Regions from separate parts of the Paraburkholderia sp. NPDC080076 genome, predicted to be linked through region 2. Evidence: riboswitches for the same ligand, from Rfam matches in the RefSeq annotation. Region 2 holds a riboswitch; the other holds the start of a gene.
What was found. A riboswitch is a leader RNA that binds a small molecule or an ion and turns the genes downstream of it on or off. The one in region 2 is predicted to bind glycine.

Region 1: another riboswitch for glycine. It lies ahead of ACQKRQ_RS06370 (D-amino acid dehydrogenase); the one in region 2 lies ahead of gcvT (glycine cleavage system aminomethyltransferase GcvT).

Annotation. Positions count from the first base shown of each region.
Region 1 covers NZ_JBNNWQ010000001.1:1,418,882-1,423,822, reverse strand. The annotation lists gene ACQKRQ_RS06380 (MFS transporter) at 198-1,427, shown strand; gene ACQKRQ_RS06375 (LysE family translocator) at 1,458-2,090, opposite strand; glycine riboswitch at 2,301-2,394, shown strand; gene ACQKRQ_RS06370 (D-amino acid dehydrogenase) at 2,579-3,790, shown strand; gene ACQKRQ_RS06365 (BON domain-containing protein) at 3,914-4,174, shown strand; gene ACQKRQ_RS06360 (acetate/propionate family kinase) at 4,178-4,941, opposite strand, start outside.
Region 2 covers NZ_JBNNWQ010000002.1:922,760-927,700, reverse strand. The annotation lists gene ACQKRQ_RS11470 (UvrD-helicase domain-containing protein) at 1-204, opposite strand, end outside; gene ACQKRQ_RS11465 (oxidoreductase) at 542-1,591, shown strand; gene ACQKRQ_RS11460 (hypothetical protein) at 1,787-2,137, shown strand; glycine riboswitch at 2,287-2,387, shown strand; glycine riboswitch at 2,422-2,574, shown strand; gene gcvT (glycine cleavage system aminomethyltransferase GcvT) at 2,655-3,773, shown strand; gene gcvH (glycine cleavage system protein GcvH) at 3,838-4,218, shown strand; gene gcvP (aminomethyl-transferring glycine dehydrogenase) at 4,290-4,941, shown strand, end outside.

The DNA of each region.
Region 1 (4,941 bases), on a different contig from region 2:
CGACCGGCAATTGTCTGAGGCGGCACCAGACTGCGCCGGTTAACTGTTTTCGGCTTGCGCTCGCTACATCGCTCGATGACCCATTGATCGGCCACGCCCTGCCCGCTTCACCGGCCCGATTGCCCGCTCTCAGGCACAATCGGTTTTTCGCCGCGCCCGCGGCCCGACGTCATTCGCCCGCATTCCATCCTGCCTCGATGAGTTCAGCCACTTCCACCGACGGCGCGCCGCACTGGCAGCGCAATCTCTATGTCTGCCTGTTCGGCTCGTTCACGACCATCGTCGCGATGACGTTGCTGCTGCCTTTCCTGCCTCTCTATGTGCAACAGCTCGGCGTCCATTCGGCCGCGGTCGCCGTGCAGTGGTCCGGCGTCGCGTTCGGTGCGACGTTCCTCGCCGCCGCGCTGGTGTCGCCGCTGTGGGGGCGCATGGCCGACCGCTACGGACGCAAGCTGATCCTGATTCGCGCGAGCCTCGGCATGGCCATCGTGATGTCCTTGCTCGGGCTCGCGCAGAATGTCTGGCAACTGGTGGGGCTGCGGTTTCTGGCGGGACTCGTCGGCGGCTATGCATCCGGCGCGACCGTGATGATCGCCACGCAGACGCCGCGCTCACGCACCGGCTGGGCGCTCGGCACGCTGGCTTCGGGCGTGATGGCGGGCAGTCTGGTCGGCCCGCTGGTGGGCGGCGCGCTGCCGCCGCTGATCGGTATCCGCAACACGTTTTTCATCGCCGGCGCGATGATCTTCTGCGCGTTCATCGCGACCACGCTGCTCGTCAAGGAGCAACCGGTCGAGCGCACGCGCGGCAAGGCGCACACAGCGGACGCGGCGACCGGCTGGGCCAGCGTGCCCGACCTGCGGCCGGTGCTGGCAATGCTGTTCACCTCCGGCTTGCTGATGTTCGCCAACATGTCGATCGAGCCGATCATCACCGTGTACGTCGCCCAACTGGTGCACGACGCAAGGCACGTCACGCTGGTGTCCGGCTTCGTGATGTCGGCGTCTGCGCTGGGCAGCGTGCTGGCGGCTTCGCGTGTAGGGCGTCTGGCCGACCGCATCGGCGCGCCCAAGGTGATCGTGGTGTGTCTCGCCGTGTGCGCGGCCTTGCTGGTGCCGCAGGCGTTCGTCACGAGCGGCTGGCAACTGGTGGCGCTGCGCTTTCTGATGGGTTTGGCGCTGGCCGGCCTGCTGCCGTCGATCACGAGCGTGATCCGCCACAACGTGCCCGACCGCTCGGCCGGCTACATTCTCGGTTATGCGACTTCGGCGAATTACGCGGGCCAGGTGGCGGGTCCGCTCGCGGGCGGCTTTGCCGGCGCGCATTTCGGCATGCAGGCGGTGTTCCTAATCACCAGCGCGTTGATGCTCTGCGGGGCGCTGTTCAACGGCTGGGTGTTCAGAGGCTCGGGTGCCGGGTCTGGCTGACCAGGCAACGGATAGCGCGTCTCAAGCGAATCAACGACGCGAATCGAACGCGATGCGTACCGCGAGTCCGGCGAGCACGGTGCCCATCAGCCAGCGCTGCACCAGCAGCCACACCGGACGGCCGGCAAGAAACACGGCGATCGAACCCGCCATGCTTGCGATCAGCGCATTCACCGTCACGCTGATGACGATCTGCACGCAGCCAAGCGCAATGGACTGCGCAAGCACGCTGCCGTGCCCCGGCGAAATGAATTGCGGCAGCAGCGACAGATACATCACCGCGATCTTCGGATTCGCGAGATTGGTGACGAGGCCCATGGTGAACAGCTTGCGGCGGCTGTCGTGCGGCAGATCGCGGACCTGGAACGGCGAACGGCCACCCGGCTTGACCGCCTGCCACGCCAGATACAGCAGATAGAGCGCGCCGCCGAAGCGCAACGCGTCGTACGCGTACGGCACCGTCAACAGCAGCGCCGTGATGCCGAACGCGGCGCAGAACATGTAGAACACGTAGCCGAGCGCGACACCACCGAGCGAAACGAGGCCCGCGCGCCGCCCCTGGCAGAGCGATCGCGAGATCAGATAGATCATGTTCGGCCCCGGCGTGAGCACCATGCCGAGCGAGACCAGACCGAAGGCGAGCAGCGTTGGGAAAGCGGGCACGTCATTCTCCTTTGCAAATGAAGGTTGGGCGGTGCCGCCAAATATAGCCGATGCCGGCCATTCCGGCGCGACATACGGGCCCGAAAATTCGTAGCGACGCATGCCCCGCCTTCATCTCCACTCAAGCAGTTTCAGACCGCCGCTTGCGCAGTGCATAGCAGGAAAGACTTGCGGTGAAATTTTTTGAACGGTATTGTCGAGCCGTTCTGCAATGCAAGCGCGGGAGAGATCGTCAGACGTTCGTGACGACGCCGACGGAGCAACCGCCCCGGAAACTCTCAGGCAAAAGGACCGCGCAGCAGGAACATCTGGAGAGCGGCGCACTGGACTACCCTGTGCGCCCACCGAAGGGGATTCCCCGCACACGGCTCGCATCGGGCCCGGCTGCCGCGGGGAAGAAACTCTCAGGTACATGGACAGATGGGGCATCGACGCCGGTTTCGACACGAAATCGACACCGGTGATGCTCAACTACTCTGGACCATGCCATGTCACGAATCGCCATTATCGGCGCCGGCATTACCGGCGTCACGACTGCTCACGCCCTCGCTCAGCGCGGCCACCACGTTACCGTCTTCGAGCGCCATCGCTATGCGGCGATGGAGACTTCGTTCGCCAACGGCGGCCAGTTATCCGCCAGCAATGCCGAAGTCTGGAACAGCGCGGCCACCGTCATGAAAGGCCTGCGCTGGATGCTCACGCGCGACGCCCCCTTGCTGCTCAACCCCACGCCCACCTGGCACAAGTACTCGTGGATGGGCGAATTCCTGCGCGAGATTCCACACTACCGGACGAACACGGTTGAAACCGTGCGGCTCGCGATTGCCGCGCGCGAACATCTGTTTTCGATCGCCGAGACCGAAGGCATCGACTTCGATCTGGAGCGGCGCGGCATTCTGCACATCTACAAGACCCGCAAGGAATTCGACGCCGCGAGCAAGGTGAACGAACTGCTGCGCGAAGGCGGGCTCGACCGCAATCCGGTGACGGCGAGCGAGCTGCATGGCATCGAGCCCACGCTGCACGGCGATTTTTACGGCGGCTTTTTCACACCGTCCGATTCGACCGGCGATATTCACAAGTTCACGCGCGGCCTCGCTCAGGCGTGCGTGCGGCACGGCGTCGAGTTTCATTACGACGCGCAGATCACGTCGATCGAGCAGCCCGCCGAGGGCCGCTTTACGCTGACGGTCGATCTCGAAGGCGAGTCGCAGCGGTTCGCGTTCGAGCGGATCGTCGTGTGCGCGGGCGTGAAGAGCCGCGATTTCGCGTCGATGCTGGGCGATCACGTGAACATCTACCCTGTCAAAGGCTATTCGATCACCGTCTGTCTCGAAGACGAACTCAGCCAGCAGCGCGCGCCGTGGGTGAGCCTGCTCGACGACAGCGCGAAGATCGTCACGAGCCGGCTCGGCGTGGATCGTTTTCGCGTGGCCGGCACGGCGGAGATCAACGGCTTCAACCGCGATATCCGTTCGGACCGGATCGCGCCGCTGGTGGACTGGACGCGGCGTTATTTCCCCGAGGTGTCGACCTCGCGCGTGATTCCGTGGGCGGGCTTGCGGCCGATGCTGCCGAGCATGTTGCCCAAGGTGGGCCGCGGCAAACGGCGCGGCGTGTTCTACAACACCGGGCATGGACATCTGGGCTGGACCTTGTCGGCCGCGACGGCGCAGGTGTTGGCGGGCGCGATTCAGTAGCGCTTGCTGACGCAGGGTTTTGCAGGCGGCGGTAGCGTGATGTCACCACTGCCGCCGCCGAGTGCAAAATTCGCCACTTCTGCTAGTGTTCTCCCCATACGCATCAGTGCCGCGGAGAACTCCATGCCCTACACCCGTGCAGCGAACCACAAGGCAGGCAGCGCACGCCTGAGCGACGCGCAGATCGCCGCGGAGGCGACCCGGCGTCTCGCCTGGGACGCCGCGGTCCCCGAACACGCCGTGAAAGTCCACGTCTCGCGCGGCCGCATCACGCTGCGCGGCGAACTGCAACGCGATCAGCAACGCACCGCGGCGCTCGAAGACGTGACACGCCTGTTCGGCGTAACGGGCGTGTCGGATCACACCGTCGTCAAGGCAAAGTAAAGGTCAGCCCGTCTGCGTTTGCCGCAGCAGCGTGCGGCAATGCCGCGCGATCTGCTTTTCCTCTTCGGTGTGAATCGCCCTCACCTTGCCCGCCGGATCGCTGTCTGTTAGCCCCATGAAAGCCAGCCCGTCGCACACGCGCCTGCGAATCTGTCCGCTGTGCTCGCCGATGCCGCCGGTAAACACCAGCAAATCGATTCCGCCCAGCAACGCCGCATAGCCGCCGATGGTCTTGCGCACGGCGGTCGCGAACGCATCGAGCGCGAGTGACGCATCGGCATCGCCCGCTGCTGCGCGTTTTTCCAGAGCTTGCATATCGCTTTCGCCATCCGCGTAACCGGCGAGGCCGCTCTCGCGATTCAGCAGCGTCTCCAATGCGCCGGCATCGAGCTTCTCCACACGCATCAGATACAGCAGCACGCCTGGGTCGAGATCGCCGCTGCGTGTGCCCATCGGCACGCCGCCGGTCGGCGTCAAACCCATCGACGTGTCGATCGATTGGCCGTCGCGCAACGCGCAGACGCTCGAACCGTTGCCGAGATGCGCGAACACGGCGCGCGCCGGCAAGTCCGCGCCGAGCCGCGTCACCAGCGATTCGTACGAGAGACCGTGAAAGCCGTAGCGCATCACACCGGCTTCCGCGTAGCGGCGCGGCAACGCAAGGTGTGCCGCGCGCGGCGGCAGCGTCGCGTGAAACGCGGTGTCGAAACAGGCGAAATGCGGCGCGTCGTCGAAAATCTTCTCGGCCTCGTCGATCAACGCAAGCG
Region 2 (4,941 bases):
GCGCTCGCGCATTTCCAATGCGGCCTTGTTCGTGAACGTGACAGCGGCGATGTGACGTGGCTCGAAGCCCTTGGCCTCGATCAGATGCGCGATCTTCTGCGTGATCACACGCGTCTTGCCGCTGCCTGCGCCGGCGAGCACGAGACACGGACCGTCAAGATAACGGACCGCTTCATTTTGAGCGGGGTTCAGGCCTGCGGACATCGTCTGTGGATGGGTGATGCGGTTGAAAGCGGCGGTTGAGGGCGTAGCGGCGTGGCGACTGCCGGCCGAAGGCCCGGGGGCATGCTGCGCGGCCCCGGCGGCTGGAACGGGCGCCCTGCGCGGTGCGAGGGTGTTCCGGCCCGCTGCGGTTCGCGCGAGAGGAGCGATGTTAACACGGATGCATGCACCAGATGCCCGCCTCATAAAAGCAATATCCAATCAACATGCGCCGAGCCGACGACGCTGCCGGTCCACCTTCAGGACATGCCACAATTGCGGTGTTGCGCGCCGTCGCCGCGGTGGCAAAGCGGCGCGCCGATTTTGCAGGAAGACAAGCATGTCCGCATCGCTGAAGATTGGATTGATGGGTTACGGTTTCGCCGGCGCGACCTTCCATGCGCCGGTGATCGAGCACTGCGGCCGCGCGAGCGTCGCGGCCATTGCCACGAGCCAACCCGAGCGCGCGCTCGCCGACTATCCGCACACGAAGGTGGTGGCCGACCTCGACGCGCTGCTGGCGCTCGAAGAAATCGACTGCATCGTGATCGCCACGCCGAACGATACGCACTTCGACCTGGCGCGCCGCACGCTGGAAGCAGGCAAGCACGTGGTGGTCGACAAACCGGTCACGCTGAACGCCGCCGACGCCCACACGCTGGCCAACATCGCGCTCGCCCGGAGCAAACTCTTCATACCGTTTCACAACCGTCGCTGGGACGGCGATTTTCTGACCGTGCGCGACCTGCTCGCGAGCGGCGAATTGGGACGGATCACGCAATACGAATCGCATTTCGACCGTTTCCGGCCTGAGGTGCGGCAGCGTTGGCGCGAGGAAGCGTCGCGCGGCGGCGGCTTGCTGCTGGACCTCGGGCCACATCTGATCGACCAGACGCTGGCCCTGTTCGGCGCCCCGCAAACCGTGTCGGCCACCGTGCGCACGCATCGCGACGACGCCGGCGCACCCGACTACGTGCATATCCAGCTCGGCTACGGTGAGTTCGAAGTGGTGCTGCACGCCAGCGCGTTGACGGCACTGGTCGCGCCGCGCTTCACCATCCACGGCACGCGCGGCAGCTATATGAAATACGGTCTCGATACGCAGGAAGATCAGTTGAAGGCGGGCCTGCGGCCGGGCGACGAGGGTTTCGGCGCCGGCAATGCCGCCGGTGTGCTGCGCGTGCAGGAAGGTGATCAGGAGGTCGAGCGCGAGTTGCCGACGCGCAATGGCGACTACACCGGGTTCTACATCGCGGTGGCCGACGCCATCCAGCACGGCGTGAAATTCCCGGTCAGCGCACAGGACGCCGTCGACGTAATGACGGTTATCGAGCTTGCCGCCCGCAGTTCGGAAGAAGGCGTCCGGCTGCCGTTTGAGCGGATTCGCTGACGGTTTGGCCTGCGTGTCGAAATGGCTTGTGTACCTAAAACAGCACTCGCCGCCCACGCCGCGCGGGCCAAACCCTGACAAGCCCGAAAGGAACATAACGTTACAAATAAGGCCGCGCTGCCGGTCAGCGCGGCCCGGCAGTCATCCGTTGCTACCGGGTAGCACCACACAACGACAATGACTTCCGGAGAGTTCATGCCCCGTACTATCCGCGCGCTCGCCGCGTGCGCCTTGCTCAGTTCCCTCGCCGCCTGTGTGGTGGCGCCTCAACCCCAGCCGGCGCCTCGTCCCAACCCGCAACAGATCGCGGATCAGCGCCTGCGTCAGGTCGACGGCCGCATCGACAATCTCAGCCGCCGGATCGACAACCGCGTGAATCAGGGCTATTACCCGCCGCCCCAAGGCGGCGCGCTGCACCATCGCCTCGACGTGATCCGTCAGGAAGCGCACGACATGGCCGCGCAACATGGCGGCGGCCTCTCCAGCGACGAACAGCGCGTGCTGAATCAGGAACTGGACAACGCGGCGCACGCCATCGGCGAATAGTCGCTCCACGCGTCAGGTCAGGCACCAAAAGCGGCACGAGCGCGGCATCACGTCCCGCGCTTTTTTTGACAGGCGCGAGAGCGGTGCGTCAACCGCCGCGCCGCTCGCGGGCCTTTATTTGACAAGCCCCCGGCCCTCGCGTACATTCGCCGCACGCGTCGGGAGAGCGCGCTGGCCGCTGAAAATCGCAGGCCGCGCCGCCGAAGGGGCACACCCGCAAACTCTCAGGCAAAAGGACCGACCGCGTCGAAAAACCCGCGTCCAGGCAACATCGAGGCACTCGTTTTTCGCACTCTGGAGAGCGGCAGTAGCCATCTGCATCGTTTATCGAGCAGATTCTGGCAAGCTGCCCACCGAAGGGGCGCGCGTTTCACCGTGGCACGTCAACGTGATCACGGTGGCGCAATCTCTCAGGTATCGAGGACAGAGGGGTCATGCAGGACCACGCTCGCAGCCAGAAGGCCGCGAGGCGTAGCGCCGCATGGCCTTTTTTGTTTCGCGAGATGCCCGAGGCCCTATGACCGAACTCAAACACACCCCGCTCCACGCCACCCACCGTGCGCTCAATGCCCGCATGGTCGATTTCGGCGGCTGGGACATGCCTGTCAATTACGGCTCGCAAATCGACGAACACCGCGCCGTGCGCACCGACGCCGGCATGTTCGACGTCTCGCACATGTGCGTCGTCGATTTCACCGGCGAGCGCGTGCGCGCCTTCTTCGAATACGCGCTGGCGAACAATGTCGCCAAACTGCAAACGCCCGGCCGCGCACTGTACTCCTGCCTGCTGAACCCGAATGGCGGCGTGATCGACGATCTGATCGTCTATTACTTCGGCGAAGATCACTTCCGCGTGGTCGTGAACGCTGGCACCGCTGATAAAGACATCGCCTGGTTCGGCCAGCTCAACGCCGAAGGCGGCTTCGGCCTGACCGTCACGCCGCGCCGCGACTACGCGATCGTCGCCGTGCAAGGCCCGAACGCCCGCGAAAAAGTCTGGCAAACCGTGCCGGCCGCGCGCGCCGCCACGGAAGCCTTGAAGCCCTTCAACGCCGCCCGCATCGAAAACACGCCGTTCGGCGAATTGACCGTCGCCCGCACCGGCTACACCGGCGAAGACGGCTTCGAAATCATCGTGCCGGCGGATCACGTCGAAGCGCTGTGGAACGCATTGCAAACCCAAGGCGTGCGCCCGGCCGGTCTCGGCGCGCGCGACACGCTGCGCCTCGAAGCCGGCATGAATCTGTACGGCCAGGATATGGACGACAACGTCTCGCCGCTCGACGCCGGCCTCGCCTGGACCGTCGACCTCACCTCGCCGCGCGACTTCGTCGGCAAAGGCAAGCTGGAAGCGGACGGTTCGCAGGCCGCGTTCGTCGGCCTGATCCTGCTGAAGGAAAACGGCAAGGCGGCAGGCGTGCTGCGTGCTCATCAGAAAGTCGTCACGCCGCAGGGCGAAGGCGAAATCACCAGCGGCACGTTTTCCCCGACCATGCAGGAATCGATCGCCTTCGCGCGCGTGCCGAAGGGCGTGCAGCCAGGCGACACCGTGCACGTTCGGATTCGTGACAAAAACGTTCCTGCAAGCGTGGTAAAACTGCCGTTCGTGCGCAATGGCAAAGTGCTCGCGGTTTAAGCAACCGGCGCGTTCGTCCACTTTTTTCAAGTCACTACCGAATCACACCGCATAGGAGCATCCGATGAGCATCCCGGCCGATCTGAAATACACCGAATCGCACGAATGGGTCCGCACCGAAGCGGACGGCACGCTGACGGTCGGCATTACCGACCACGCGCAGGAAGCGCTCGGCGATATCGTCTTCTTCGAAGTCCAGGAACTGGGCAAGACCGTCACGGCAGGCGACACCGTCGCCGTGATCGAATCGGTGAAAGCCGCTTCCGATATCTACGCGCCGGTTTCGGGCGAAATCATCGAAGCGAACACCGCCGTGGCCGACACGCCTGATTCGGTCAACAGCACGCCGTACGAAAGCTGGCTCTTCAAGATCAAGCCGGCTGCGGACGCCACGCAGGACCGTCTGATCGACGCCGACGCGTACACCAAGTCAATCGGCGCCTGATTCACCTTTACGTTTAACCCGACAGGTGCGGCGTCCTTTTCGAACGGACAGCCGCACCGCCAGGAACACCCATGAAGCTCGAACACCCGGATCGTCTGATGAACCGCACTCCTCTCTCGCTCGCCGCGCTCGAAGTGCATGACGCCTTCGCCGAACGGCACATCGGCCCGGACGCGGCCGACCAGCACGCGATGCTCGAAGCCCTCGGCTTCGCGTCGCGCGCCGCGCTGATCGACGCCGTCATTCCGAAGACGATCCGCCGCACCGAAACGCTGCCGCTCGGCCCCTTCGCGCAACCGAAGAGCGAAGCGGAAGCGCTCGCCGCGCTGCGCGAACTCGCGGACAAGAACCAGGTGTTCCGCTCGTACATCGGGCAGGGCTATTACAACGCGCACACGCCGACGGTGATTCTGCGCAACGTGCTGGAAAATCCGGCGTGGTACACCGCGTACACGCCGTACCAGCCGGAAATCTCGCAAGGCCGTCTGGAAGCGCTGTTGAACTTCCAGCAGATGATCGTCGACCTGACGGGTCTGGCGATCTCGAATGCGTCGCTGCTCGACGAAGCCACCGCTGCCGCTGAAGCAATGACGCTGCTGCAACGCATCGGCAAGCCGAAGTCGAACGTGTTCTACGTGGCCGACGACGTGCTGCCGCAAACCATCGAAGTGGTGAAGACGCGCGCCACGCCGGTCGGCATCGAAGTGAAAGTGGGCCCTGCTG